3 regions of the Brevibacillus sp. AY1 genome follow, and region 2 is predicted to be linked to each of the others. Evidence: riboswitches for the same ligand, from Rfam matches in the RefSeq annotation. Region 2 holds a riboswitch; each other region holds the start of a gene.
What was found. A riboswitch is a leader RNA that binds a small molecule or an ion and turns the genes downstream of it on or off. The one in region 2 is predicted to bind S-adenosylmethionine.
Positions count from the first base shown of each region.

Region 1: linked by a shared signal. The riboswitch ahead of JZI27_RS06825 (aminotransferase class I/II-fold pyridoxal phosphate-dependent enzyme) and the one ahead of metH (methionine synthase) in region 2 are both predicted to bind S-adenosylmethionine.
Region 3: linked by a shared signal. The riboswitch ahead of JZI27_RS10490 (BMP family protein) and the one ahead of metH (methionine synthase) in region 2 are both predicted to bind S-adenosylmethionine.

Region 1 is NZ_JAFLPN010000005.1:10,009-19,929, forward strand. Features, by position in the region: gene JZI27_RS06815 (YhcN/YlaJ family sporulation lipoprotein) at 1-597, shown strand, start outside; gene JZI27_RS06820 (trans-sulfuration enzyme family protein) at 741-1,928, opposite strand; gene JZI27_RS06825 (aminotransferase class I/II-fold pyridoxal phosphate-dependent enzyme) at 1,925-3,088, opposite strand; SAM riboswitch class I at 3,185-3,303, opposite strand; gene JZI27_RS06830 (pyridoxamine 5'-phosphate oxidase family protein) at 3,399-3,857, opposite strand; gene JZI27_RS06835 (DUF5665 domain-containing protein) at 3,977-4,309, shown strand; gene JZI27_RS06840 (hypothetical protein) at 4,312-5,784, opposite strand; gene JZI27_RS06845 (hypothetical protein) at 5,999-6,271, opposite strand; gene JZI27_RS06850 (YlaH-like family protein) at 6,284-6,610, opposite strand; gene JZI27_RS06855 (hypothetical protein) at 6,614-6,922, opposite strand; gene JZI27_RS06860 (glutathione peroxidase) at 7,091-7,567, shown strand; gene typA (translational GTPase TypA) at 7,686-9,527, opposite strand; gene JZI27_RS06870 (YhcN/YlaJ family sporulation lipoprotein) at 9,661-9,921, shown strand, end outside.
Region 2 is NZ_JAFLPN010000001.1:281,935-291,855, forward strand. Features, by position in the region: gene JZI27_RS01460 (HD-GYP domain-containing protein) at 1-898, shown strand, start outside; gene JZI27_RS01465 (universal stress protein) at 1,024-1,887, shown strand; gene JZI27_RS01470 (hypothetical protein) at 2,092-2,940, shown strand; gene JZI27_RS01475 (deoxyribonuclease IV) at 3,215-4,072, shown strand; gene JZI27_RS01480 (hypothetical protein) at 4,169-4,576, shown strand; gene argS (arginine--tRNA ligase) at 4,632-6,347, opposite strand; T-box leader at 6,414-6,666, opposite strand; gene JZI27_RS01490 (hypothetical protein) at 6,709-7,203, opposite strand; gene JZI27_RS01495 (YjcZ family sporulation protein) at 7,347-7,448, opposite strand; SAM riboswitch class I at 7,655-7,754, shown strand; gene metH (methionine synthase) at 7,883-9,921, shown strand, end outside.
Region 3 is NZ_JAFLPN010000009.1:108,152-118,072, reverse strand. Features, by position in the region: gene JZI27_RS10505 (ABC transporter permease) at 25-939, opposite strand; gene JZI27_RS10500 (ABC transporter permease) at 926-1,996, opposite strand; gene JZI27_RS10495 (ABC transporter ATP-binding protein) at 1,971-3,500, opposite strand; gene JZI27_RS10490 (BMP family protein) at 3,594-4,637, opposite strand; SAM riboswitch class I at 4,839-4,953, opposite strand; gene JZI27_RS10485 (methyl-accepting chemotaxis protein) at 5,040-6,518, opposite strand; gene JZI27_RS10480 (DUF3298 and DUF4163 domain-containing protein) at 6,734-7,351, shown strand; gene JZI27_RS10475 (M20/M25/M40 family metallo-hydrolase) at 7,435-9,075, shown strand; gene cls (cardiolipin synthase) at 9,108-9,921, opposite strand, start outside.

The sequences.
Region 1 (9,921 bases), on a different contig from region 2:
GGAACACTCAGCCTATGTCTCTTGCTTACGGCGTGCACGACGAACAACAAGCCACCTGCTAACCAAGCTGCTCCACAGCCGAATCAACATATTCAGAAGACACAGCGTGTCCAGCAAACGAATCCCACACCTCCCAAGAACCAGTCTGCCGCAGCAACTGCTGATCGTCTGGTTGAACTGGCCAAACGTGTCCCGAAAGTGAATGGGGCTACAGCTGTAGTGGTAGGAAAATACGCGGTGGTCGGCATTGACGTAAACGCCCATCTGGATCGACCTGAAGTGGGAGTCATCAAATACTCCGTCGCCGAGGCGCTGAAAGAAGACCCTCAAGGCGCCACAGCTTTAGTGACCGCGGATCCCGATATCGTCCAACGACTGAGGGAGATGGCCGCAGATATTCGCCGGGGTCGCCCGATTCATGGATTTGCCGAAGAAATGGGAGATATTGTCGGTCGCATTATCCCGCAAGCTCCCCGGCATGTTCAACAACGCGAGGACAAGCCTTCGCGTGAAAATGAGCAACGCATCAACAAGGATGGCAGGTCTAAGCCACATGGAAATGACAAGATCAATGCCAACCGTACACAGGCACCATAGGCTGCATAAGAAAACCTCTATCGAGGCCATTTCAATGACGTGCGACCGCGTTTTAGAGGTAGGTTATTCTTGCAGTATCGGGACGTTTTACTCACAGAAGTTTATACTTTCCGATACTGTAAAAAAAGACATTCGTCCCAGGATTACGCCCGGGAGAATGTCTTTTTCTCATTGATTTTATGTTCAAATGGCGGAAGTGAATCGAGTGCTTGTGCCAGATCCTGCACAAGATCCTCAGTGTCCTCCAAACCTGCAGAAAGTCGGATCAATCCGTCAGTAATTCCTCTTTTCTCCCGTTCCTCTACAGGCATGGATGCATGTGACATCGCAACAGGATACGAAAGAATCGTCTCTACCGCACCCAAGCTGACAGCGACGATCGGCAGCTTCACCTGATCAAAAATCGCTTTTGCCCGCTCCCGACTACCGACATCAAACGAAAGGACTGCGCCATGACCGCTCGCCTGTCTTTCCTGAACGTGGTGTCCCTCATGCGAATGCAAGCCGGTATAATAGACACGGCTCACAGCAGGATGCTCCGCAAGCCAATGGGCAATGTGGTCTGCTGAGCGTGTGCCGACATCCAGTCTTGCTTTCAGCGTTTTTAATCCTCTCATCACCAGCCAGCTATCCTGCGCGCCAAGAATGGCTCCCATGCCGTTTTGAATCATATACAGCTGATCTCCCAAGGCTGCGTCTTTCGTGACTGCCAGACCAGCCACCACGTCGCTATGTCCTCCGATAAATTTGGTTGCACTGTGAATCACCACATCTGCTCCCAGCTCCAGGGGTCGTTGATAATACGGCGTCAGGAAGGTATTGTCCACGATAACCAGCAGCTCGTGTTGTTTGGCCATTCTGCACACTGCCGCCAGATCTGTGACCTTCAGCGTCGGATTGGATGGCGTCTCCAGATAAATGCCTTTGGTAGCCGGAGTAATCGCTGCCGTCACTTGTTCCACGCGGGTCGCATCCACAAAGGTCACCCCGATCCCCATGCGGGACAGCACCTTGGTCAAAAATCGAAAGGTACCTCCATAGACATCCTCTGCGACAATGACGTGATCGCCCGAGGAAAAGAGCATGAACACACTGGAAATGGCAGCCATACCGGATGCAAAGGCAAAACCCCTCTCTCCTCCTTCCAATACGGCAATTGCCTCTTCCAGCGCCTGTCTGGTCGGATTTCCAGAGCGTGCATAATCGTAGCGACCAGGGCATTCCAGATCTGCTTGATGAAAGGTCGAGGCTTGATAGATCGGTACCGAAGAAGCACCTGTGACCGGATCAAAACAAGATGTACCATGCAGCACTTTCGTTGCAAAGTTCATCGAACAGTCCCCCCTGCTACCAGGCTAGCGTCGAGTGCCTGTGTCAAATCCTCGATCAAGTCGTCAGGATGTTCAATGCCAACCGACAAACGCAACAACCGGTCACATACACCCACATATGCGCGAATTTCTTGCGGGATGTCTGCATGGGTCTGCGTTGCCGGATACGTACACAAGGACTCGACGCCACCCAGACTTTCGGCAAAAGAGATGACCTGCAGATTCTGTAAAATCACGGGCACCTGTTCAGCTGAACGGACACGAAAGGATACCATGCCGCTAAAGCCACTTGCCTGTTCCAACTGCGTCAGGTACCCAGTATGGTCCTGCAGCCCCGGGTAAAAGACCTCGGCAACGGCCGCATGATCTTTCAATCGCTGTGCTACTGCCCATGCATTAGCCTGATGACGTTCCATGCGCAGTGCCAGTGTCTTGAGGCCTCTGATCAACAGCCAGCTGTCTTGCGGTCCCAAAACAGCTCCGATGGTGTTATGCAAAAACTTCAGCTTCTCCGACAATTCAGCTCCTTTTGACACGATCAAGCCAGCCAGCACGTCATTATGTCCACCCAGATACTTGGTCCCGCTGTGCAGGACAATATCAGCGCCAAGCTCCAACGGCCGCTGACAATAAGGAGTCATGAAGGTATTGTCCACGATGGTCAACAGGCCATGCTCTTTGGCGATCTGCGCGATCAGACGAATGTCCGTGATCTGCATGAGCGGATTGGTCGGCGTCTCAACAAAAATGGCTCTTGTCTGCGAACGGATGGCAGTTCTCACTGCTGACGCATCACGCAGGTCCACATACGTAAATGCGAGTCCATAACGGGTCAATACCTGCTCAAACAAGCGATATGTACCGCCATACAAATCCAGTGAAACGAGAACGTGATCTCCTTGTGAAAACAAACCCATAACAGTGTGGATCGCAGCCATGCCTGAGGCACAGGCAAACCCACTGTCACCTGATTCAGCTGTCGCAATTGCCTCTTCCAGTATTGCCCTGGTCGGATTCGCCGTCCGCGTATAATCAAAGCCTGTGCTCTGCCCCATCCCCGGATGACGGTATGCGGTTGCGAAATAGACGGGAAAATTGATTGCCCCTGTGTTTTCGTCTCTTCCTACTCCTGTCTGAACCAGTTTTGTTTCCAAATGCATGATGATCTCGCTCCCCTCAAATTCAACTGCGAGGGCATGAAAAAAGCCCTCTTTCCTCTGAAAGAAGGCTTTGATTACGTCACCGTAAACAAATCCTTCTCATCTGTCAGAGTTGAATCACTCTGCAGGAATTAGCACCATTATCTCCCTGTTAAATACAGGTGATTGGTTGCCGGGCATCATCGGGCCAGTCCCTCCGCCGCTCTGGATAAGAAGAATACACTATTCATTTATGCTGTAATTGAACCTAATACTACCGGAATGGTTGCAATTTTGTCAAATCATTTTTTTCAAGAAAGTGGAATTGAATCTATGGACCTTTTCGAAGTGCTGCCATTACTTGACCATCCAGCTTCATCGCCGCTTTTTTATCATACGTTTTCTCGTATTGTGGTTCTACAGAGATTCGGGAACCATAAAACATGATGTCCCGGACCGAGTAAATCTCCATCTCAATCATCGCCAGCTTCAAAGGCACCTCTGCCATTCTGTCAGTCTTGATGGCTGCGCGTCCGTTGACAGCATATGAGGAGTCAGCTACGATCAGATGAAGCACGACCTCAGGCTGTTTGGCGATGTTTGCAAGGATCCGGGAACGGTTATTTACGGCGAAACGAATCAATTGCACAGATTCAGCAAACGTCCATGACAAAGAATGGAGCGCAGGTGCCCCTGTCTCATGGTCGATCGTCGCAAGTGTAACAAAGCGCTCTTGCTGCAGGAACGAAAACAATTCTTCGGACAATGTTTGGGAAACCGTTTCAGCCATGCCACTGCCCTCCCAGGAAAGATATGTAAATCCATTGTACTCTTCATTCGCCTTGATAGGCAACCGAAACTGCATGTTGGATCAAACCCGATCCAGAACAATCAGAAGGAGGCTAAAGCATGTCCCCAACAGAACGATTGCTTGCCCAAATCGATCATCTCTCCAAGGAAATCGCGGAAGTACGTAAACTGAATGAGCGAATGGACAAGATCGCCATGTTTCTAGAGGATATACGTTTAGCGGATGTCATTCAAAATTACACAGCCCCGCGCAAGCTGCTTTGGACGAATTTCCTCGCAGGTCTTGCCCGGGGGCTGGGTCTTACGATCGGGACTGCCATCGTATTGGCTTTATTCGGTTCACTTTTATCCCAATTTCTCTCGATTCCGATCATTGGCGATTACATCCGCCAGATCATAGACTATGTGGAGTCATATCGACAAATCAAATAAGATTAATCCTCATCTTCGTCATCATCGTCGTCATCGTCATCGTCTTCATCGTCGCGATCCTTGTCTTTCCCCTTCTTGTCCTGGTTTTTCCAATATCCGTAGGCATTGCCATTTGGATGCTTGTTATCTTTGGTCGTAACTGTTTTGTACGAGATTTCTTTTTCAATCACGAGCTTGCCATCTACATACAGCTCCAGCTTGACGTCGTCACCATTCCAAGACTTGTTTTTGCCAGAAAGAGAGAACGTGTGGTTGAACTCACCATGCGCATTTGGTTTTACAACCTTTTTCTGCCCATTCGGAGCGACAATCGCAAGACTTACATTTTTGTTCTTGTTTTTATCCCAGCCAGCAACCGTACCGCTGACCTTGATTTTTTTCTGCTTTGCATCGATTTCGGCAACTCCTGTAAGGGTATATACCTTAGCCGTATTCTCCGTCTTATTAATCACCTGGACATCGATCGAAGAAGAAGAGAGCTTCTTATCTCCCTTGTAGATTTCTACCAATGCTTTTTCTTTCCCCTCTGTTACATCCTTGAGGGTAAAGCTGAAGCTGCCTACATCATCCCACAGCTTTTGGACCTTCGCTGATTTTTTGACGCCATTGTAGGTAACGTATATCTTGTCAGCAGGCAACTTGACGATTCCGCGCAATTTCAGTTCGGATTTTTTGGCATCCAGCACCGAATAAGTATGCATCAAGAGCTGTGCGTCATCTTCTGTCTGTGGTACCAGCTTGACTTTTTCACTGTCCACCAATTTCGTTCCCGCATAGGCTTTCACAGTCGCATACTCATCCTTGGAGCTGCCATTCCACAAGAAGCTGACGGCAAAGGTAAGCTCACTGGTCGGCACCACGGTGATGGTATCGCCATTCGGCTTGGTGACGACGATTTTGGTTACATCAGGTGTGACGATCCCTTTTATATATGCCTTGATACCCTCGGTCTCTGCTTGGACACTGACGATTTCCTGATCATCCAGGAAGCGTACTTCCAGCCAAATATTCTTGTAGTGCTCCTGATAGATTCGTTCCCATTCCTCCGTATGGTCCTGCATGAATGTCTGCAAATGGGTATCCAGGCCGATTTCGTCCACAACCATATACAGATGCTCCGCTTGTTGCTTCAGCAGGATTTGCAAGGTGTCCGGATCGTTCAAGGCCAGGTCTTTCAAATTATAGCGCGTCGTTTTTTTCCCCTCGTCGTTCATCACGACCTTTGTCGATGTAGGCTTCAAACCGGAAACAGCACTGGCTGTTACCTGAGTTGCAGTTGCGGGGCTGGCTGCTTTTTGTGTGGTCGCAATAAGCTCCTTGTTCGCGATCGGTGTCGTTGTGACTTCTCCGACTGTTACCTTGGCAGGGGCAGAGTGTGTTTCTACGCTTGCACTTGCCAATAGTGGTGTTACTCCACCAATCAAGACGGCCGTCGTTACAACCGCTACTACGGGCCTGGTCATATATTTTTTCATCGATGTTGCCTCCCTCAAGTCTACTAATATTTACCTACATCACCCTGCGGCAAACTTACTGACGAGGCGTATTCAAGAAAGGTTGCAACTCTTGAAAATCTATTTCTTTATACACAGGCCCAAAGTCCTCAGAAGTCAGCCTCCATGCATAAAAAGCTCCTCCAAGTCGCCCTTTGGATCTAGGGACTTGAAGGAGCTTTCTCATTTTGGCCTTTTATGTATTATACCGGGGTTCATTATTAATCGCGATCAACAAGGCTTGTACAGACTCTGCGGGGTATCTGCTTTCCCATTCTTCACTATCGGACCGCCCTGTCAAGACGTACCAATCACCATCCTGCCGATAAGACAGCTCATTCATTTCATGATCCTCACGCAACATCTCCCGAAAGAAAGAAGCTGTATTCAAAGCGGATTGATCATCTGGTCTGGCATCGGCTACGACTTGGATTTGAATCCAGTTAAACAAGGCGTCATCACGCTTCATGCCGTATCCTCCTTAACTCCGTTTATTGGCATCAGGTTTAATCCGTACTTTCACAATCACTAAAATGGCGATCGCAACCATCATAGAGCTCTTCACCGGAAGCTGTACGTCTAAGATAGCAAAAATAAGTGAGCCAATAAACAAGAAAACAAGCAGCAATACCGTCTTCAATATCGGCATGCGCCAAGTGGTAGCAAATCCCAGATAGTACACGAGAATCAACTCCACGAAGATGATCCATGCCCGGTTGCTATCTGCCCAGATCCGAAAGCTATCATAGGCTGAGAGCTGGTCCGGATTTGCAGGAACGTATTGAGATGCAAGTATGAGCCAATCCATGTCTTATCCCTCCTGTTTCACCTGGGACAAGCCACTCTCGTGCAAGCCATGCAGGCAAACCTTTTCTTCTCGTACTTCATTTTCCTCGTCCACTGAAGCTTCCAGAATGACTGGCAGTTGTTCAAACATTGGAGATACGAAAAATTTCGTCAACGTCTCGCTGCAAGCCGCATCCATGTCATTACGTATTTTCGTGTGAAGCCCCCGCGGGTTCCTGGTGAACGCCTGCAAGGACTCGGCTTCCATGTTCAACGCGTCCAGAGCAGTATGGTACTCATCCTGTTCGACGCGAATCTGGCATTCGACTTTCAATCCGGGTCCACTCCTACATGATCAAGATCTATCCTTTTCACTTTATCAGGTGCACGTTGCCCTGTCAAAACTCCTGCTGCCCTGCACATCCCCGCGCTTCCCGAGCTGGCAAGCTTTGGAACGCACATGATATGATGGTTCTATCTGATAGAAAAAGGTGGGAATACCATGAGTATTTACGAGATTTCCGTCAAGACGATTACAGGAGATACGACTACGCTGGAGGCGTATAAAGGAAAAGCTCTGCTCATCGTAAACACAGCGAGCAAATGCGGTCTTACCCCCCAATACAAAGGCCTGCAGGAATTGTATGATCGCTATCGCGAGCAAGGCTTCGAAGTCCTCGGTTTTCCCTGCAACCAGTTTGCTGGACAGGAGCCCGGCAGTGAAGAAGAAATCGCTCAATTTTGCGATGTCAACTACGGTGTCACTTTTCCGCTCTTTGCCAAAATTGACGTCAACGGAGCAGATACACACCCGCTTTATCAACATCTGAAAGCACATGCGCCCAATGGCGAAAGCCAGGACATCGAGTGGAATTTCGCCAAATTCCTTATCGATCCGGATGGCAGCGTCGTAAAACGAATTGGCGCTCGGGTACAGCCAGAAGAACTGACTTCAGACATCGAAAACCTGCTCAAGTAATGCCAACCAGCTCCTGCATGCGCAACGTGCGGGAGCTCCAAGCAGCATCCTCTTGAAAGCAAGAAAAAGCCGCCTCCTCCTGTACACAGGATAAAGCGGCTTTTGATCTATTTCATCCTTACGCTTGCGGCTGAGCTTCCCAACGTCTTTGCTTTTCGTAGCGCTCACGATCGGATTTGTTCAAATACTTTTTGCGGAGACGAACGGATTGTGGAGTTACTTCGCACAGCTCGTCGTCATTCAAGTACTCCAACGCTTCTTCCAGTGTCAAGATGCGTGGTGTTTTCATTTTCACCGTCTCATCCTTGGTAGCGGAACGAACGTTTGTCGCATGCTTTTCTTTACATACGTTTACCGTCAGATCGTTGTCACGGTTGTGCTCACCCACGATCATGCCTTCGTACACTTCAGTACCTGGATGAATGAACATAATCCCGCGATCTTCTACCGACATCAAGCCGTAGGTTGTCGCAGTTCCTGTTTCATGTGAGATCAATACACCTGCATGACGGCCACCGACAGCACCTTGTACCAATGGACGGTAGCTGTCAAAGGAGTGGTTCATGATCCCGTAGCCGCGAGTGATCGTCAGGAATTCCGTACTATAACCGATCAGTCCACGGGATGGGATAATGAATTCGAGGCGCACTTGACCGAATCCATTGTTAACCATGTTGACCATCTCCGCCTTGCGATAGCCCAAGGTCTCCATGACAGAGCCGGTATACTCCTCTGGTACGTCGATTACGAGCATTTCTGCAGGCTCCATCTTTTGCCCATCAATCAAGCGAATGATTACCTCCGGCTTGGAAACGGCCAGCTCAAAGCCTTCGCGCCGCATATTCTCCACCAGAATAGACAGGTGCAATTCGCCGCGTCCAGATACGACGAATGCATCTGGCGAATCTGTTTCGTCCACACGAAGAGATACATCTGTCTCAAGCTCAGCCATCAGACGGTCGCGAAGCTTACGAGAAGTCACGTGTTTGCCTTCGCGTCCTGCGAATGGACTATTGTTGACCAAAAACGTCATTTGCAGGGTCGGCTCATCAATTTTCAGCAGCGGCAGTGGATCTGGATGGTCAATGTGGCAAATCGTTTCTCCCACGTTGATGTCATCAATACCCGCAATGGCGACGATATCGCCGGCTTTTGCCGTTTTTTGCTCGACACGCTGCAAACCAGAGAAACCAAACAGCTTTTGAATCCGTACTTTTTTCACAGAGCCATCACGTGTCGTTACCGATACCATCTCGTTCACGCTCATGGTACCACGGTAAATACGGCCAATCCCGATACGGCCCAAAAAGTCATTGTAATCAAGCATCGTCACTTGCATTTGCAGTGGCGCATTCTCATCTGCCTCTGGAGCTGGCATATGCTCAACGATCGTATCAAACAACGGACGCAGGTCTTCCTCCAGCTTATCCGGCTCCAAACCAGCAATACCTTGCAGGCCTGATGCATAGACGATCGGGAACTCCAATTGATCCTCTGTTGCATCCAAATCAATGAACAAGTCGTAAACTTCATTAATGACTTCTTGCGGACGAGCATTCTCCCGGTCCACCTTGTTTACGACAACGATTGGAGTCACTTTTGCTTCCAATGCCTTTTTCAATACAAAACGCGTTTGCGGCATACAGCCTTCAAAGGCATCAACGATCAACAGAACGCCATCCACCATGCTCATGATCCGCTCTACTTCACCACCGAAGTCAGCATGCCCTGGCGTATCCAGAATGTTAATAGTGAACTCGTTATACTTGACGGAAGTGGTTTTCGCCAAAATGGTAATCCCACGTTCGCGTTCAAGATCATTCGAATCCATCATTCTCTCTTCTACTTGCTGGTTGCTGCGGAATGTGCCCGATTGGATCAAAAGCTTGTCGACCAGTGTAGTTTTCCCGTGGTCAACGTGGGCAATAATGGCAATGTTGCGTATGTCAAGACGCTTCATGTGTACCTCCTCTATTTTGCATACCTTCCATATTAGCAGTTCATGATTCTAGGCACAATGGGTAGTTTTAACGCCCCAAACTTCTGAGTAAATCCTCACATCCTTGCCATACTAAGGATGGAGGTGGCCCCCAATGACGAAACTCTGGTCCATGACCCTGACCATTTTTCTGTTGTCATCATCCTTGGTAGGTTGCGGAAACGCCGGAAATACCGGAAACACCGGACAGGGAACTGATAACAGTGTACAGTCCCAAAATTACCTTCGCCATGTACCCAGCCGTTATAACAGTATTGTTCACGACTTTAGGGCTTATCAAAAAGACACCAACGAAAACAACTATCGCAAAGGCTTTACATCCAATGGCTTCAACCAAAACCAGGCAGAATTGCTC
Region 2 (9,921 bases):
TGATGTCAATATGGAAGAAGTCGTTACGGAAACGACTCGAAAAGATGCTATCCGCAACTTGTCAGCGGCGATTCAATGCGTTCAATCAGGTAAAAATATGGACGTGCGCGGGGTTCAAAAGTCAGTCAGCAACATCGTCGAGGAAGTGTTGAAAAACCGACGTGTCCTGTTGAATCTCGGAGAAATCCGGACTACTGACAACGCTCTCTACATCCACTCTCTAAACGTATGCATGATGGCAACTGTGATGGGAGTCGCACTTGGTTACAACAATACTCAGCTGAAGGAGCTTTCGATCGGGGCTCTGCTGCACGATATCGGCAAGCTAAGCGGGATGTCGAAAGAGGATTCAAAGGATTCCGACGAAGAGGAAAATCTTGAGAACCACTTTACGTGGACGGGCTTCAACGTCCTGCGAAAAAAACATGAGATGAGCATTGTATCTGCCCATGTGCCTCTTCAGCATCAGGAGTGGGTGGATGGCAGCGGAGTGCCGCGTGGACTGGCAGGTGAGGATATCCACGAGTTCGCGAAAATCGTAGCGATTTGCAATTACTATGATGATCTCATTTCTCCGTTTTCCGAGGAAGAGGCGACACTGCCGCCTTATGAAGCTTGCGAACGTATCATGGGCTTGGCGGAAAAGCGCTTTGACCTGCAGATGGTCATTCTCTTTTTGCGATCTATTGCCCTCTATCCGACTGGTAGCTCGCTGAAATTGAGTACAGGGGAAATCGGTGTAGTGATTGATCAGAATCGCGGTTTGCCGTCCCGCCCTGTCGTCCGAGTGATCCGTCGGGAACAAAATGCAAGTGAATTAATGTCAGAGCAGCACGACATCCGGGATATTGATTTGAGCGAGAAGCCGACGATCTTTATCACAGGTATTATGGACTAAGGGTTTTTCCCAATAAAGATCAGGGTAGTTCCCTATAGTGGAAAATTTTTCTCTCAGCTACAATAGAGACGTAAAAAGAAAAGTGACTATCTCATACGTTCATGAGGTGAGAGGGAGTGTTTTGAATGTCCTGCATTTTGGTACCTGTTGATCATACGGAACAATCACTGCAAGCACTGCGTTTTGCTCTGTCTTATGCCAAAGATAAGCATGAGCTGACTCTGCTCCATGTTATACCATTCTTTCCTTCTAAAAATGTCATCAACCGAATTGGACAAAAGCAGCTCCAGGATTTTCAACTGGAGGACGCACACGAAGAATTGAAAGAAATCAAAGAATTGGTAGAACAGTCGGGCGTGCCATATACGCTTGAAATCAAGTTTGGTGATGTGCAGCAGGTGATAAATGAGTTCGCCAAATCTGGATTTGAAGCGATCATTATGGGTACACATGGATACGGGCGATTTACCGGATTCCTGATGCAAAGTGTTAGCTATCCGACAGTGCATGATGTGAACATTCCGGTATTTTTGATTTCTGAGGATACCAAACAGGAGCGGTTCCCTTGGAGTAAAGTGCTGATTGCTGTAGATGGTTCCGACCAAGCAAAAGAAGCCATCGAAAAAGCGGTCGCGCTGAGCCAGAATATGGAAGTTACATACTCTTTGGTTACCGTGGTACCTCCGCCAGTCACGTATGCAGGGGCTTACGGACCTGGTTGGCAGGATGTCAATACGCTGGAGGAGTGGGGCAAAGCAACCTTGCTGCCCTATGAAGAATTGCTGCAAGAAAAAGGGATCAAGTTTGAAAGCAAGCTGCTGATCGGCGATCCGGCAACCTCAATCCGTCAAGCCGCCAAGGAACAGGGATGCGACCTGATTGTTTTGGGGCACCACGGAATGGGGGGCGTAGCTGGGACCATGATGGGAAGCGTAACGTTCAAGATGATCCATCGCACAGAAACTCCACTACTGATCGTAAAGAAATAGAATTTCCTAAGCTGTCCGTTATTGATACGGGCAGTTTTTTTTTTGCACGTATGTACGAAGAAAAATCCATAAAATATAGGGTACTAGGGTATTGTAAAAATAGGATTGACTAATATACCACATGGGGGTATATTGTAAAGGTGATCATTTGGAAAAAAATCAAAAGCTTACCTGCGTCCAATACAGAATGGAGAGATTGACAATATGAAGAAAAGCTTCTTACCCGCAGTAGTTTTGTCTTTGACTATCTTGGCAGGTTGCGGAAATACCGACAATTCGGCACACCAAACGAATAACGAGCATGGGGAAAGCCATGCGGGGCATAGTGCAGGGACGGAACAGCATTCCTCTGATCAGGGGTATCTAAACGCAGCTTTTACTTTCCCTGCCGGATCTGCAACAGCAAATAATGAGACAGAGCTGAGTGTGCAAATCACCGACCAGAAAGGGGTACCAGTCAACGATTTCGAGGTTAATCATGAAAAGCTGCTGCACTTGATCATCGTCAACCATGATCTGTCATATTTTTCCCACATTCATCCTGATTTCAAGGGGGAGGGCAGATTCAGTATAAACACCCAATTTCCCGCGGGTGGAGATTACAAGCTTTTTGCAGATTTCAAACCCGCTGGAGGCTCGAGTACGACTTTAAGCGAATGGGTGAAAATAGAAGGAGAACCAGCAGCACATACAGATCTGAAAGCAGATACGAAGCTGGTAAAAGAAGTAGGGGACAAAGAGGTTGAACTGGCTGTGAGCAATACCTTTGCGAAGGAAGAAACGATCCTGACCTTTCACCTGCGCGACGCCAGGACAAAGGCAGGCATCGACAACCTAGAGCCTTATCTTGGATCTGTTGGCCATGTGGTAATCCTGTCCCAGGATGCCAGTCAATATCTGCATGTGCACCCACTCGATGAAAAGGCGACGGGGCCTGAAGCGCAATTCGCAACCACGTTTCCTCAAGCTGGTATCTATAAAATCTGGGGACAATTTCAGCACCGGGGAGAGGTCATCACCGTTCCGTACGTCGTCGAAGTGAAAGAAAGATAGACGGGAGAGGAGAACCGCTATGGGAGAGAAAATGAAAATCACAGTGAATCCTGCGGTTCAAGTAGGGGGAAGCAAGGGAAAGAGAAATTCAGTAGATTCGTAGAACGCGTATCTGTGGATACACTGAAAATGATTTAGCCTGTAGGATCGAGAGGGTGCAGCCGGGTTCGCTGCATCCTTTTACGTTTTATCCGATCTAGCGCATACTTGAAGTGAGATGCTCCCAAACTAAGCAGAATGATTTGCGGACGTATTAAAGGGGAGGGGGCAAGGAATGCAAATTGGTTGTCATGTAAGCATCCGTGACGGTTATTTGAGCGCGGCTAAAAACGCTTATCAACAGGGCGCTTCCGCCTATCAATACTTTCCGAAAAATCCACGAAGCTTATCTGTAAAAGCGTTCGACGAGCGAGATGCACAAGAATGCAAGCGTTATTGTCAGCAGCATGCGCTACAGTCGGTTGCCCACACCCCGTATCCTACCAACCTCTCCGCTGATGACCAGGCATTGTATCAGCTGACCGTCGAATCTTTGCGCAATGATTTGGAGATCGCAGAGGCGTGCGGTTCCATAGGAGTTGTTGTGCATTTCGGACAGTTCAAAGGAAAGCATCAGGATCCTCTCTACGGCTATCTCCGCATGATTGAGATGCTCAATGAAGTATTGGCAAAATGGGACGGAGATGCCTTGCTCCTGATTGAGAACAATGCGGGACAGGGTAGCAGGATGGGAACGACGCTGGAGGAATTGACGCAGGTCAGGAGCCTGATCCATGCACCACATAAAATTGGCTTTTGTCTGGACACCTGTCATGCTTTTGCCAGCGCCCTCTGGCAGGGAGAGAATTGGGAGGAGGTTGCAGAGCAGGCTCGCAAACTGGACTATCTGTCACATGTGAAAGCCATTCATCTCAACGATTCGATGTACCCACACCAGTCCTTTCGCGACCGCCATGCCAATCTGGGCCAAGGGTATATTCCGGAAGTGGGACTCAGAGCATTGTTCGCTACACCTGAGTTTCAGGAACTGCCATTCATTCTGGAGACCCCGCATCCCGCAGGAAAATCTCATCGGGAAGAGATCGCTTATGTAAAGGAGCGATTCGTTCCAACTACGGCAAGGAACAGGTGATGGACAGTCGCCGTGCGGAAGTGCGGGCCATTGGCAGGGGTGTCCACTCTGTGTTACAGTGTGAGTTGGGTGTTGAATCAGGGAGGTTGCAAGCAGATGAAAAAGCGAATCAAAGTGACGATTGCGGATTTTACGGTACTAAAGGAGAACCTGAACGATCTACAGGAGCTAGAGCTTTACGAAAAAGCCAATGGACATACATACGATGCGGAAATCGAACATGATGGGTATGCGATTGTGGACGTGTCCGAAGACGATTACATTGAGCTGGCTCCAGGCGAGTACCAGCTGATGATCGAGGAATGGACGCATGCAGGTAACATCGGGGAGTGGATGGTGCAGACCAAATCAGATCCCCAGGACGATACAGCTCTTTTATACCGGAAAGTGGACGCAAACGGCAACGAGCTGGAAGCGCCCGTATCCTTGCCCAAGCAAGTCGTTGAGCTGGTAGCCAAAACTTGGTTTGGCAAAAAAAATAAAACGCAATCAGACGAAGCATAAATGGAAAGCCGCTGCTCCCGAACGGGGACAGCGGCTTTCGTTTTCAATAGCAACCTTACATTTCTTCCGGAGCTGCCAGTCCCAGGAGGCGCAGACCTTCCTTGAGAACGGTTGTGACGGCGGCAACCAGCTGGAGACGAGAAGCTTTGATTTCTTCTTCTTCCGCGAGAATACGGATGTTGGCATAAAATTTGTTGAAGACCTGTGCCAGATCAATCACGTATTTGCCGATCAGAGACGGGTCAAAGTTGTCTCCTGCACGCTCGACGATGTCTGGGAATGCATTCAGCAGTGTGACGACTGCCCAGGCTTCCTTGCTGTCCAATGCCCCTGGAGCGAGGGAGGTCTGCGACTCAGGCTGGTAGTTGCCCTTGCGCAGCAGCGAGCAGGCACGAGCGTGCGTATATTGAACGTACGGCCCGGTCTCTCCTTCAAAGGTAAGCATCTCTTCCCAGGAGAAGTTGATGTCGTTGAGACGATAGTTTTTCAAATCGTGGAAGATCACGGCACCTACGCCCACCTGACGAGATACTTCTTCCTTGTTGGCTAGCGATGGATTTTTTTCTTCAATCACTTTCTGCACATCAGCAATCGCCTGAGCCAATACCTCTTCCAGCAAGACGACTTTCCCTTTACGGGTGGACATTTTCTTTCCATCCTTGAGCATCATCCCGAATGGAATGTGGTACATGTTTGCTGCCCACGGATAGCCCATTTTTTCCAGCACCTTGTACAGCTGCTGGAAGTGGAGGCGTTGTTCATTTCCGACCACGTAAACTGCTTTGGCAAAATCGTAGGTTTCATGGCGGTACAAGGCAGCAGCTAGGTCACGGGTCGCGTAAAGGGTCGCCCCATCTGATTTTTTGATCAGAGAAGGTGGCATGTCGTACTCATCCAGTGTAACGACCTGTGCGCCATCGGACTCGGTCAGCAGTCCTTTTTCCTCCAATAGCTGAACGACCCGGTCCATCTTGTCGTTGTAGAAGGCTTCGCCATTGGTGGAGTCGAAGGATACGTTCATCAAGTCGTAGATCTTCATGAATTCCTTCAGGGACTCGTCACGGAACCAGGTCCACAGATGCTTTGCTTCTGTGTCACCGTCTTCCAGCTTTTTGAACCATTCACGGCCTTGATCTTCCAGGGATGGATCGTTTTCTGCTTCTTCATGGAAACGGATATAGAGACTGAGCAGTTCTTTGATTGGCTCTGCTTTTACCTTTTCTTCGTCTCCCCATAGCTTGTAAGCTACGATCAATTTTCCGAACTGGGTGCCCCAGTCACCCAAGTGATTAATGCGCACCGGTTTGTAGCCTTGCTTTTCCATGATGTTGGCGATGGCGTTACCAATTACGGTTGAACGCAGATGTCCCATCGAGAACGGTTTTGCGATGTTGGGGGAGGAGAGATCAATGGGGACATTGCGTCCCTGTCCCAGATCGCTGTCTCCATAAGCTTTTCCTTGAGAAAGAACAGTGCTGATCACTTGCTGGGCAACCATTTCCTGATCCAAAAAGAGGTTGACGTATGGGCCGACAGCCTTTACTTCCTTCAATGGTGCGCCACTGATTTGTTCAGTCAGCTCTGCAGCGATCATGGGAGGTGCTTTGCGCAGTGCTTTCGCTAATTGAAAGCAAGGGAAGGCGATATCGCCCATCGCCGGATTTGGTGGGGTTTCCAGCATGTTATAAACGTTTTCTTTGGTCAGCGAGTCCACGCCGAGGTGAACCAGGGCGGAAGCAATTTTCTCCGCCACTTGATGCTTGTAGCTCATTTTTTGATACTCCTTTCACTTGTGAAGGTGTGATCCGCAAATAAAAAAACCCCTGCGTCTCCTGAAAAAAGAGACGAGAGGTTATGCTCCCGCGGTGCCACTCTTGTTGTTTTTGCTATCCTGTCAGAGGCCAGCAAAAACCGCTTGATCTGCGATAACGGGCAGTACCGGCATGTCCCTACGCGATCTGCGTAAGGAACGCAGATTTTCAGGCAGCATCTCCAAGGGGCGTTTCCTCACATGGTCCGCATCGGGCTTGCACCTTCCCCGACTCGCTTCAGCTTCACACATGGAGTACTTTCCTTATCAACGATTCATCCTTATCTATGCATTATAGCCAAAAAAGACGAGCATGTGCAACTTACTCTTCTGGCTTTTTAAGGATTTGATCCAATTTTTGAAAATACTCGCGCGTCAGCTTTTCTTTTTCTTCAGCGCTCAGGTTTTCCGTGTTCATCCATTGATTCTTGAACGTTTCCAGCTGCTCCAGCATCGCAAGCTCAGCCCTGGCCTCTTCCTCCAGATCGTAATTCTCGGAGGGATCGAAGGGAATCAAGCGGTTGTCATTACCACTGCGCAAATAAGGTTTGCGCCAGTTGTCGGGAAAATGATAAGATTGCTCACCGAATAACAGTCCGAGAACGTCGTCGGATTCGACAGGCAGGAAGTGGTCGTGCTCGTTGCGTCGACCTCCCTCAACCAGGTTGATATGGACAAGGAAGTAGCGCAAATAATGCTGCTGGGTCTCACGATGCTTCACAATGCTATAAGTCTCGAATTCACTTTGTTCGAGTACTTTAATATTTTCCAATGCAGAGATAAATGCATCCTTTTCTTGGGGAAGTAGTGTATCCACTTAGGGTTCGCTCCTTTGTTGTCCTTCGTTCCCCATCATAGCAAATCACGATAACACTGACAATCAAGCGGGTGCTTGACGTTACATGTGAAAAAAGAGCCTGAAGAAGTCTTCAGGCTCTTTTAGCTATTCTGTCTGATGGCCTAGCAGTCGTCAGAGCACCCAACGATGACCAGCAGGATAAACAGAACGAGCACGATTGCGAAGGCTTCACCAAAAAAGCCGCTGCTGTAAGAAGTACTCATGTTTGTTTTCCCTCCTTTCCGTTATGCTCTAGTCTATACACGAACGCGGAGGTTGGCGTGGGCGAATGACCAGTTGCCGGAAATTTGGGCGCGATCTTGAAGCGTCAATGAAAATAGACAAATTGTTGATTGACGCCATGCAAGGGGGGTGATAAGATACTTTCAAACGTCATACAAAATTCCAAATAATTGAATAGCATGTACAACTCTTATCCAGAGAGGCAGAGGGACTGGCCTGATGAAGCCTCGGCAACCGGTAAAACCGGTGCCAATTCCAGCAAAGCTTTTTGCTTTGAAAGATAAGAGGATGGTTCAAGCGCATAAGCTATCTCGCGGACAAATCCTCTCCTTTCACAAGAAGAGGATTTTTTTATTTGCATGTAAAATCGTTCGTCAAAAAGAACTACCGATACAGGGGAGAAGGAGCAAGCCAAATGAAACCTACTTTTCGCGAACAGCTTTCCCAGAAAATTTTGATACTGGACGGTGCTATGGGCACGATGCTGCAGCAGGCCAATCTGTCTGCAGAAGATTTTGGCGGGGATGAGTACGAGGGCTGTAATGAATTGCTGAATTTGACCAGACCGGATGTGATTCGATCCATCCACGAAACGTATCTGGAGGCAGGAGCAGATATCGTCGAGACAAATACCTTTGGTGCTACTTCGGTGGTGCTCGCTGAATATGACGTAGCGGATAAAGATCTGGAGATCAACATCGAGGCTGCCAGACTGGCAAAAGAAGCGGTCGATCGCTATTCCACTCCTGAGTGGCCCCGTTATGTGGCAGGGTCCATGGGGCCAACGACGAAGACGCTCTCGCTGACCGGAGGGGTAACCTTCGATGATTTGGTCGAATCGTATTATCGCCAGGCAAAAGGATTGCTGCTGGGTGGAGTCGACGTGCTTTTGCTTGAGACCTCGCAGGATACTCTCAACGTCAAAGCGGGCGGTATCGGGATTCGTCAGGCCTTTGCGGAGCTGGGTCAAGAAGTGCCGGTGATGCTGTCCGGGACGATCGAGCCGATGGGTACTACCTTGGCTGGACAAAACATCGAAGCCTTTTACTTCTCTCTGGAGCATCTGAAGCCAGTCTCCGTAGGTCTTAATTGTGCGACTGGTCCTGAATTCATGCGCGATCATTTGCGTACACTCTCTGGCTTGGCTCAATGCGGCGTGAGCTGTTATCCCAATGCCGGGCTGCCAGATGAAAACGGACATTACCACGAGACACCACAAGGACTCGCTGCCAAAATGCGGGCTTTTGCCGAGCAGGGCTGGCTCAACATCGCAGGTGGCTGCTGCGGAACGACCCCCGATCACATCCGGGCCATGGCAGACGCGCTGAAGGACTGCAAGCCTCGTACGCAAGTAAGCGAACCTGTCAGTGCTGTATCCGGTATTGACGTCGTTTACGTAGAAGACGATAACCGTCCGTTGCTCGTCGGAGAACGTACCAACGTGATTGGTTCCAAGAAATTCCGCGATCTGATCGCGGCAGGGCAGTATGAAGAAGCATCTGATATTGCCCGAGCCCAGGTGAAGCGTGGAGCTCACGTAATCGATATTTGTCTCGCAGATCCGGACCGGGATGAATACGCCGATATGGAAAAATTCCTCCAATATATTATGAAAAAAGTGAAAGCGCCATTGATGATCGACTCCACAGATGCCAAGGTCATGGAGCTGGGATTGCGTTATTCGCAAGGAAAGGCCATTCTCAACTCCATCAATCTGGAGGATGGACTGGAGAGATTTGAAGAGGTTGCTCCCCTGATTCATAAATACGGTGCAGCCGTTGTCGTTGGGACCATCGAGGAAGCTGGAATGGCTGTTACACGCGAAAAAAAGCTGGAGGTAGCCAAGCGCTCGTACGACCTGCTGGTAAATCAATATGGGGTCAACCCTCAAGATATCATATTTGATCCGCTTGTCTTTCCGGTAGGTACCGGAGATGAGCAGTACATCGGTTCAGCGAAAGAGACCGTGGAAGGCATCCGTCTCATCAAGGAAGCGATGCCTCATTGCAAAACCATTCTGGGTGTGAGCAACGTGTCTTTTGGATTGCCTGCGGCGGGAAGGGAAGTACTCAACGCGGTATTCCTCTATCATACGACGCTCGCCGGTCTCGATTACGCGATCGTGAATACCGAGAAGCTGGAGCGTTACGCTTCGATTCCGGAAAATGAAAGGAAGCTGGCAGAAGCGCTTTTGTTCGAAACCAATGACGAAACGCTGGCCGCATTCACAGAGTTTTATCGCCAAAAGAAAAAAGAAGATAAGATTGAGGTCTCCTCGTTGACGCTGGAGGAAAGACTTGCACGCTATGTTGTAGAGGGTTCCAAGGATGGCTTGACTGAAGACCTGAAGCTGGCTTTGGAAAAGTACCAGCCGTTGGATATAATCAACGGGCCATTGATGCGCGGGATGGAAGAGGTTGGCCGCCTGTTTAACGGAAACCAGCTGATTGTGGC
Region 3 (9,921 bases), on a different contig from region 2:
CCTTCCTCCTTTTTCCTGTCACGATCAACGAGCGCTTTGCTGATTGCTGCTGGCTCCTCCGTTCTTGTCTTTCAGGAAGAACATCGCCACAATCGTCAGAACATACGGCAGCATGGACGTAAATTGTGTCGGCAACGAAAAGCCTTGCAGGCGTATGCTAAGTGCATCCATAAAACCAAACAACAAGCTCGATGCCAGGATGCCGAGTGGATGGGACTGTCCCATCATCATGGCTACCAGCGCGATAAAGCCGCGACCAGCCGTCATCCCTTCCGTAAACATCGTCACCTGTCCCAGGGAAAGCTGTGCGCCTGCTACACCGCAGAGGACGCCGCAAAGAAGAATCGCCATCACCTGCAAACGAGTTGTTTTCAACCCCAGACTGCGCGCTGCGACCGGGTTCATTCCCACCGCGAGAACGCGGAAGCCGGTAACGGTACGATAAAAGAAGATATAGAGCAGAATCGACGCCAGGAACGCCAGATAGACCAATGGCGAGTGACCGGAAACGATTTCCCCCAAGACTGGGATATCGTGAATGAGCGGGATCTCCAGACGCGGCAGGCCAGCCATGTCCTTGTCGTAGAAAGCTCCCTTCACATCAAAGACTGCACGCAGGGCAAAGGTCGTAAGTCCCAATGCCAAAAAGTTGATGGCCACACCAACGACAATCTCATTCGCCTTCAACCCAATCGTCATGTAGGAAAATAACAGAGAGAACAGCACGCTGGCCGCAGCCGCGAACAAAACCGCCAGAAACAAACTCCCGGTAAAATGATTCCCGACGATCGCGGCAAATGCGCCAACCAGCACCAGGCCTTCCAAGCCGACGTTAAAAATACCGACACGTGAGCAGAGCGCTCCGCCCAGAGCAGCCAACAAAATCGGCGTCACCATGCGGATCGTCGAACTAACGAGGGACCAATCAAGCCACTCCATGCGATTCTCCCCCTTTCTTCTTCCGCTGTTTCCACCAGCTGTAGCTGAATCTTGCGGAAATGAACAGGATAAGCACCGCTTGAATCACGCTCGCCAGCTCCAACGGAACCTCGGTATTCCTCTCCACGCCCATCGCCCCTGTCTGAAAGGCAGCGAGCAGAATCGACGTAAAAATCACTCCGATCGGATTGGAATTCGCGAGCAAGGTCGCCATCAGTCCTGTCCAAGCGAAATTGGGTACGGTCAAGGCTCCATCTACAAAGCGGTAATGAGCGCCGAGCACCTCTACTGTCCCCGCCAACCCCGCAAACGCGCCGCTGGCAAACATTCCGGTCAGCATGACCTTGATTCGGTGAATCCCACCGTACTGGGCAAAAAACGGGTTGTGACCGAGCATTTTCACTTCATAGCCAAACGGTGTAAAACGAATGACCCAAAACAACAGCAATGCTGCTACAATCGCGATGATAAAGCCGCTATGCACACTCATTCCCGCGAACAGCTTAGGCAGCCACGCGCCTTTCTCCAGCATGACGGTCTGAGCCAGTGCAGCGGAACCGCTTTTATCCTGAAAGGGATCGCTGACCAGATAGCTGGCAAACAACACCGCGATATAGTTCAGCAATAACGTGGAAATCAACAAAGGAATGCGGAATTTGGCTTCCATGTACCCGGCCATGAGCGACCACAGACCGCCAGCCACAATCCCGGTAACCAACGCTGCCAGTATCTTCACGATTCCCGGTGCAGGCAGGTAGATCGCTACCAGTGTCGCGCTGATAGCCCCGAGAACCATCTGGCCCTCTGCCCCCAGGTTAAAAACCCCTGCACGGAAAGCCAGGGCAAGACCGAGAGCGATCAGCATAATCGGCGTTGCACGAGCCAATGTGGAAGAAAAGAAATAAAAATTACCGAAAGCCCCTTTCCACATTTCCTGATACGTGCCGATAATCGACTCCCCTACTGCAGCAATCACCAGCGCCCCGGTTAGCAAGCCGATGATGACGGCCAAAAGCGGTTGAACCAGTGACTTACACAGCTCTTTGACTGCTACCATGAACGCTTCCTCCTGCCATCAGCACGCTGATTTTTTCTTCTGTCGCCTCTGCACGGGACAGCTCTCCTGCGATCCGTCCCTTGTACATGACCAGGATTCTGTCGGATAAAGCCATGATTTCCGAAAGCTCTGAAGAAACGAGCAGAATACCGTCTCCGCTGTTTCTCTTTTCAATCAAAGCTTGATGGATGTACTCCATCGCGCCAATATCGACACCACGTGTCGGTTCTGCGGCCATCAAAAACGGGGTCTCGTGCCCCAGCTCTCGAGCGACGATCAGCTTTTGCAGGTTACCCCCAGAGAGATTGCCTGCCTGTTCATTCAATTGCTTGGAACCCGTCTTGATCGCAAACCGGTTGACCCATTCCTGTACGACCCGGCGGAAGGCATCACGTAAAATCACTCCGCGACGATAGTAAGCCGGTTTTCGCTGGTAGCCCATCAGTGCGTTTTCTTCCACGCTCTCCTGCTTCGCGGTCCCCCATAAATAACGGTCTTCCGGGATGTGGGAAAGTCCTGTTTCACGTACCTTGGCTACCGATTGATTGGTCACATCAACACCCGACAATCGGATGGTACCATCCTGGATGTTCCGAAGGCCGCTAATCGCTTGCAGCAACTCGGACTGTCCATTGCCAGAAACCCCGGCAATCCCCACAATTTCTCCGTGATGAACGGTGAAGCTCACCTGGTCCAACAGCGACTGTTTATCGCGGACCGTCAGATTTTCCACCTGCAGCAAAGGCTTGCCATCCAGCGGGAGCCTTTCACTCAATTGCTGCAGCTCCCGTCCGACCATCAGGCGTGCCAGATCGTCCACATTGGTCTGATCCTTGGCTACGCTCCCTGTCACCTTTCCTCCGCGCAGCACGGTGATTCGATCGGCTACTTCCATCACTTCCTGGAGCTTGTGCGTGATCAATATAACGCTTTTCCCGCTCTCCGCGAGATTACGGATAGTTTGCAGCAAGTCTTTTACCTCAAGTGGTGTCAAAACTGCTGTCGGTTCATCCAAAACGATGATGTCTGCGCCCTGGTACAATACCTTGAGAATCTCCACCCGCTGTTGCTCTCCAATCGAGCAATTCGCGACAAGAGCCTGCGGGTTTACAGGAATGCGGTACTGCTCACTCAGTTCGCGCACCTTGGCTGCCGCATCTTTGCGCAGAAAAAAGCCGCTCTTCCTAGGCTCGTAGCCAATTACGATATTTTCTGCCACACTGAACTCGCCAAACAACATGAAGTGCTGATGAACCATGCCAATCCCATGCTGGATCGCGTCGTTCGGACCGCGAAAGGCAACCGGTTTTCCATTCAGCACAATTTCCCCAGATGTGGGCTGTTCCATCCCGTACAGCATCCGCATCAACGTCGTCTTTCCCGCCCCGTTCTCTCCGACGATAGCGTGTACTTCACCTGCACCAAGTGTGATCGACACCTTGTCGTTGGCAGTAAAATCGCCGTACTTCTTGGTCATTTCCCTCATTTCTAATCGGTGGGCCATCGCGATCCCCTCCTTTTGTCATTTCCTCTCCCCATACAACAGCAGACCGACTACAACCGTAGTCGGTCACGCCATTTTCACTGAGCTGTTCGATTAGAACGATTCAGGCACTTTGCGCGTACCCGCCACGATTTCTTCGTTGATTGCCTTTACTTTGTCTACAACCTCTTGTCCAATGAAGGCATGCAGTGGGGTTGCACTGTCGTGTGTGATATAGGTAACGCCCACGCCTTTTTCTTTCAAACCATAGGTAACTACTCCAGGCTGGAATGTACCCTCTACAAAAGATTTCACGGTTTCATAAGCTGCTGCATCTGTACCTTTCAGCTGGGACAATACGATGTGCTCCGGATCGATCACAGTACGGTCTACGTCTTGACCTGCGGTATAGAAGCCTTTTTCCTTGGCTGCTTCAAAAACGCCCAGGTCACCAACAGCAGCAGCGCCGTTGATGAAGTCAGCACCTTGAGAAGCTTGCAGTAATGCCAGCTCCTTCGCCTTTGCCGGGTCGGTGAAGCTGCCCACGTAGTTGACGATGAATTCAGCATTTGGATTGGTGGCTTTCAAGCCTTCAGAAAAACCGCCTGTCCATTTCTTCAACAAAGGGATGTCCATCGCTACGACCATACCTACTTTGTTTGTTTTTGTCGCCAGACCAGCAGCAGCACCCATCAGATAGGCTGCTTCCTGCTCGCGGAAAGTTACGCTGCGAACGTTTGGCAGGTCGATCACGGTATCAATGATCGCGAAGTTGCGATCAGGGTTTTCAGCTGCCACTTTTTTCAGGGCATCCTCGGATTCAAAGGAGGATGTGATGATCAGGTCATATTGTTCAGCTACAGCCACGCGCAGATTTTCTTCAATCGCGCCGTAGTCGGTCGATTCGATCGTTTTCAGTTCAGCACCTAATTCTTCAGCTGCTTTTTTGGCACCATCGTCCATTTGCTGGAAGAATGGGTTTACCCCGATTTTCTCAGGCAGGACCAAAGCGATGCGTTTTTTCACTGCTGGTTCTTCCTTTTGTTCCGCTGGAGCTTGTCCAGAGGCTTGTCCATTGTCTACCGGTGCATTTCCGCCACCAGCGCAACCTGTTGCCAAAACGGCAAATGTCGTTAAAGCCAACCATAACTTCTTCATGATGTCTCCCTCTCTCACACAAATTCTTTCGCGTTTTTGATCTCTAATAGGTAATGTACGTTTTTTTTGGCAAAAAAACAACATTATATGCGTATATTTTCATAAAATATACTAAAAACGTTCGTGTATTCCACCTCTCTCCTTTCAACAAACAAAAAAACTCTTCCTTTTGGGAAGAGTTCGCAGCTATCGCTATCCTCTTCCTCATCTGTCAAAATCCACATTTTGGATTTTGCAGGAATTGGCACCTTGCTGTACATGGTACAGTGGTTGCCGGGCTTCATCGGGCCAGTCCCTCCGCCGCTCTTGATAAGGTAGGTGAATCTATTCGGTTGATACGGATTTAGTTTAACAGACTCTTTGAAAAACGTAAATTATTTTCATCTGGGAATACAGTTTGCGTTATTCCTTGGTTTGGAAGGATTGCTGCAGGCTGTGGGAAAGCTTGTTCAGCTCGCCCAACTCATCTGTTATCTCGCGAACCTTGTACTGCTGGTTCTCCGCGGTTGCGAACAACTCTTCCAGATTGGCTACGGATTCTTCGGTTACGGCGGTAATGGTAGACATCTCGGCTGCCACTTCGCCAGAACGGCTTTTTACCAGGTCCATACTCGTGCGAACATGCTCCGTGGCAGACAGGAACGTTTCCATTCCTGCTCGTACCGCTTCGATCGCAGCGACCGTCTGTACCGCTAGCTCTTTTCCTTTTGCAACCGAGGTTTCCCCATTGCTCATATGGTAGACGGCGTTCTGACTTTCCTGATGAAGCGATTGCAGGATTTGGTTAATTTCCTGTGTAGCAGTGGCACTTTCCTCCGCCAGCTTGCGTACCTCGTCCGCGACTACGGCAAAACCGCGTCCATGCTCACCAGCACGAGCCGACTCGATCGCGGCATTGAGTGCCAGCAGGTTGGTTTGCGATGCGATCTGATTAATGGCCCCGACGATTTCCTCTACACGGTTGGCTTGACGATTCAACTGGTTGATCGTCGCAGAAGCTACATGAACGGCTTGCACGATCTGCTCCATCTGGGTGGACAGCTCATTCATTCTCGCTACGCTTTCGACCAGACGTCTGTTGTTTTGATCCGCCTCGGTCTTCATCATGTTTGCTTTCTCGGTCACCGATACGATTTCCTGGTCGATCTGCTGGACTTCCTCCTCGATCTTCACGGTGGAGTTCGCCTGTGCCTCCATGCCAGTCGCGACTTCCTTGAAGGCGATCATCATATCATCTGTATTTTGTCGGGTTCCCTCAGCGTGCCCGTGTACGTATTGCGAAGTGCGGTCCAACTGTTCCGTCATCAGCTGGATTTGCTCCAGCATCTCTACCAAACGCTGCTCCTTCTCCTCTGCTTCCTGTCTCGCTGCATTCGCTTGCCTCAAAGAAGCTTGTCCAGCCAGACACAAATACGTGAGTGCAATCATCATTACGAAGATCGCGACGACGCGCACGATCAGATTTACTTCAGAGAAATCACCGCTGAACAGATCGTACTGTCTCGTGTAAAAACCGACTCCCGTAGCGATGGCTTGCGTAATGCCGGCAAACACCACCAGCTTCCAATCCAGATAGGCAGCCAAAAATCCCAATACAATAAAAGCAAGAAACGAGACTTCTTCATAAGGGGTAAAGTGATCGAATGAAATCGCATAAAACATAAGTCCAATAGCTACTAGGTAACGAATGATTCGGCTGTCCTTACGAATGAAATAATACGGCGATACAATCAGGGTCACCAGCAGTCCCAGTGAAGTAACGAGCCAGAAGTTCACATCCATTTGATACGCGATCAAGCCTGCCATCCAGAGATGATTCCACAAAATAAAAATCATAAATCCTTCTTTGTTTGTCAGGGTGTTTCGCACTAACTGAATCATGATTCCCCCCCTTTTCCCTCTTACATGTGGTTTTCTTCCCCATTATAGAACGTATGAAACGCAAAATTCATGCGAACTTGTGAAGAATTTGATAAAGAATAGAAATATTTCCAATAAAATAATCACGGCTTTTACTGACCACTTATTCCAGAGCGGAATAGGCTGATAGGAAGCAGAACGTACACAATGAATCCAAAAGGAAGGAACAGATAAACATGGAGCGAAATCAACTGCCTGTCAGTGTCCTGACGCGAACCATAACGCGCCCCCATACGCGGATTTACTATCCACAATTGACCGGTCTGTCCAACCAACAGGCTGAGCAGCAGATTAACAAATCATTGCTGCAAACCGTCAATGGACTGATCCATGAACAGGAACGCGTTCAGATACAGGGAAATACACAGATGCAGGGAAGCTACGAGATCAAAACCAATGAACGAGGCATTTTCAGCGTTACCATGAGCAACTTTGCCTACACGCCGCCGATGGCTCATCCCATGACGTTTCTCGGCTCGCTGACAGCCGATGTACAGACTGGCAAGATCTACAATTTGCGCGAGTTGTTCAAGCCCGGCAGTGATTACGTGAGAATCTTATCTGAAAACATCAAGAAGCAGATCCAGCAAAGACAAATTCCTACCTTGAACCCCTTTACCACGATCTCGCCCGAACAAGACTTTTATGTCGCAGACAAATCGCTGGTCATTTACTTCCAGCTCTATGAATTAAGCCCATACTATGTCGGCTTTCCGATGTTCCCCATCTCTGTGTACGACATCGAAGCCATTGTCGCGGACAATAGCCCGCTCAGCATCCTGTCAGCAGACTGACGATCCGTGAAATCCAGGCAGGATATCCGATTTCAAGAGGGAATATTAGACTCCACTATCCTACAAAAACGGGGGCCCTACTCATGAAAAAATGGCAGACCAAGGATCAGCTAATCCATCTCTTGTGCGGGCTAGTCCAAATTCCCAGCGTTACAGGCTCTACAGCGGAAAAGCTCCTGCCCACCTATCTGATCGAGCAGTTGAACACCCTGCCCTATTTCCAGCGAAACCCCGGTCACGTCCGGGCAACGCCTACAGACGATGGCCGCCTCTTCGTCACCGCACTGGTCAAAAAAGAAGGCGCACGGGACACCGTCATTCTCATCAGCCATTTTGATGTTGTCGACGTAGAGGACTATGGCTCCTGGAAAACGCATGCTTTTGACCCTGAACAGCTTACTTCTCTCTTCCAAGCCCAGCAGCAAGAGCTGCCTTCTGCCGTACAGCGTGATATGGAGACGGGAAACTGGCTTTTCGGACGCGGTACGATGGATATGAAATGCGGCCTCGCCCTGCACATGTCGATGGTGGAAAAGGCTTGTGCTGGCGAGTTTGATGGCAATATCCTGCTCTTGACTGTCCCCGACGAAGAAGTCAACTCCGTCGGAATGCGCGCGGCTGTCCCGGTATTGCTGGAGCTGGCGCAGGAATTTGATTTGCATTACAAGACCGTGCTGAATTCCGAGCCGATGTTCCCCCGTTTCCCCGGCGATCAGAACAAGTATATCTACACCGGTTCCATCGGCAAAGTTCTCCCCGGCTTTCTCTGCTATGGCAAAGAGACGCATGTTGGCGAGCCATTCGCTGGACTGAACGGAAATCTCATGGCCTCTCAGCTGACGTGTGAGCTGGAGCTGAACACCGCTTTTTGTGAGATCGTAGACGGTGAAGCTACTGCTCCGCCTACCAATCTGATACAAAAGGATCTCAAAAAAGAATACTCGGTCCAGATTCCCCATCGCGCGGTCACCCTGTTCAATCTCTTCTTGCTGGAAAAAAAGATGGAGGATGTCGTGGAAAGCTTGCTGGAAGCAGCCACCAACGCAGCTGAGAAAATCAAGCAGGCATACGCCAAGCAGGCCGATCTGTTTGCACAGAACAGTCCATTCACGCCTCGCCCTCTGTCTATCCAGGTCATGACCTATGAAGCACTGCATGCCTACGCGCTTCGTACACATGGCGAAGAAAAGGTGGAGCAGATACTGGGCAGCGTTTTAGCCGAGCGGGGAAGGATGGATGACCGCGACATGACGATTGAGCTGGTGGATCAACTGGCGGCCTTGTGCAAGGAGCTTTCGCCCATGATCATTCTGTTTTTCGCTCCCCCATTCTACCCGGCCGTTTCTTCGCGCCAGCACCCTGTGACTCAGCGAACGGTTGCAGAAATGGAGGCCTATGCACAAGCTCACCACCAGATCGCGTTGATCAGGCAAAGCTACTTCGGCGGCATTTCAGACCTGAGCTACGCAGGCTTGCAGTATCCGGCATCCTCCATGCAGCCGCTCATTCACAATATGCCGATGTGGGACAAAGGCTACTCCATTCCCATGCAGGCTCTGGAAGCTTTTGATGTGCCTGTCTTGAATCTGGGTCCAGTCGGTCGGGATGCTCATCAATGGACGGAAAGACTTGATGTGGACTACGCCTTTGGAACATTGCACGAGATGCTTCAGCACTGTATCCATACACTTCTGAAGGAAGCAAAAACCAGCGAGGTTTCTTAACCTGCTGGTTTTTGCACGCCATTTTCAACTGATTATAATATCGGGGAAAGCAAGCGGGTCAACGACTCTTTGATCCGCATGTGAATCGGTCTGTTCATGTATTCCGCCATGGTCAGTTCCTTGGAATTCTCGAGGTCTCGAAGGAAAAGCTCCTCCAGCTGCTCGGCCATCCCCGTATCGTAGAGAAAAGCATTCGTCTCAAAATTGAGCTTGAAGCTGCGAATATCTACATTGGCTGTTCCGACCGAAGCGATCTGCGTATCCACAACCAGTGTCTTGGCATGCATAAAGCCTTTTTCATACAGGTAACAGCGTACACCGCTCTTCAGCATTTCCCCCAGATAAGAGTGCGTGGCCCAAAACACCATCTTGGAATCGGGAATACCAGGAACCATCAACCGGACATCTACCCCAGACATGGCTGCCATCTTCATCGCTGTCAGGATACTCTCGTCAGGCACGAAGTAAGGGGTCTGTAGGTAAATCTTTTTGCGTGCCTTGTAGATCATTTTCAGATAAGCATGCTTGATCTGCTGCTTCTCGGAATTCGGACCGCTAGACACGATCTGAACACCTACCCCATTCGCCAGCTCGCCGATCACCGGAAAATAGACAGGGGATTCCTGCATCCGCTTTGGCGAAGACAAATTCCAATCCAGGAAAAAGCGAGCTTGCAGCATGTAGACAGCGTTTCCTTGTATCTGCAAGTGCGTGTCTCGCCAATACCCGAGATACTTGCTCTTGCCCAGGTATTCATCCCCGATGTTGAAACCGCCAATATAGCCGATCTTGCCGTCGATGATGGTCAGCTTTCGATGGTTGCGAAAATTAACCCGGAAATTGACA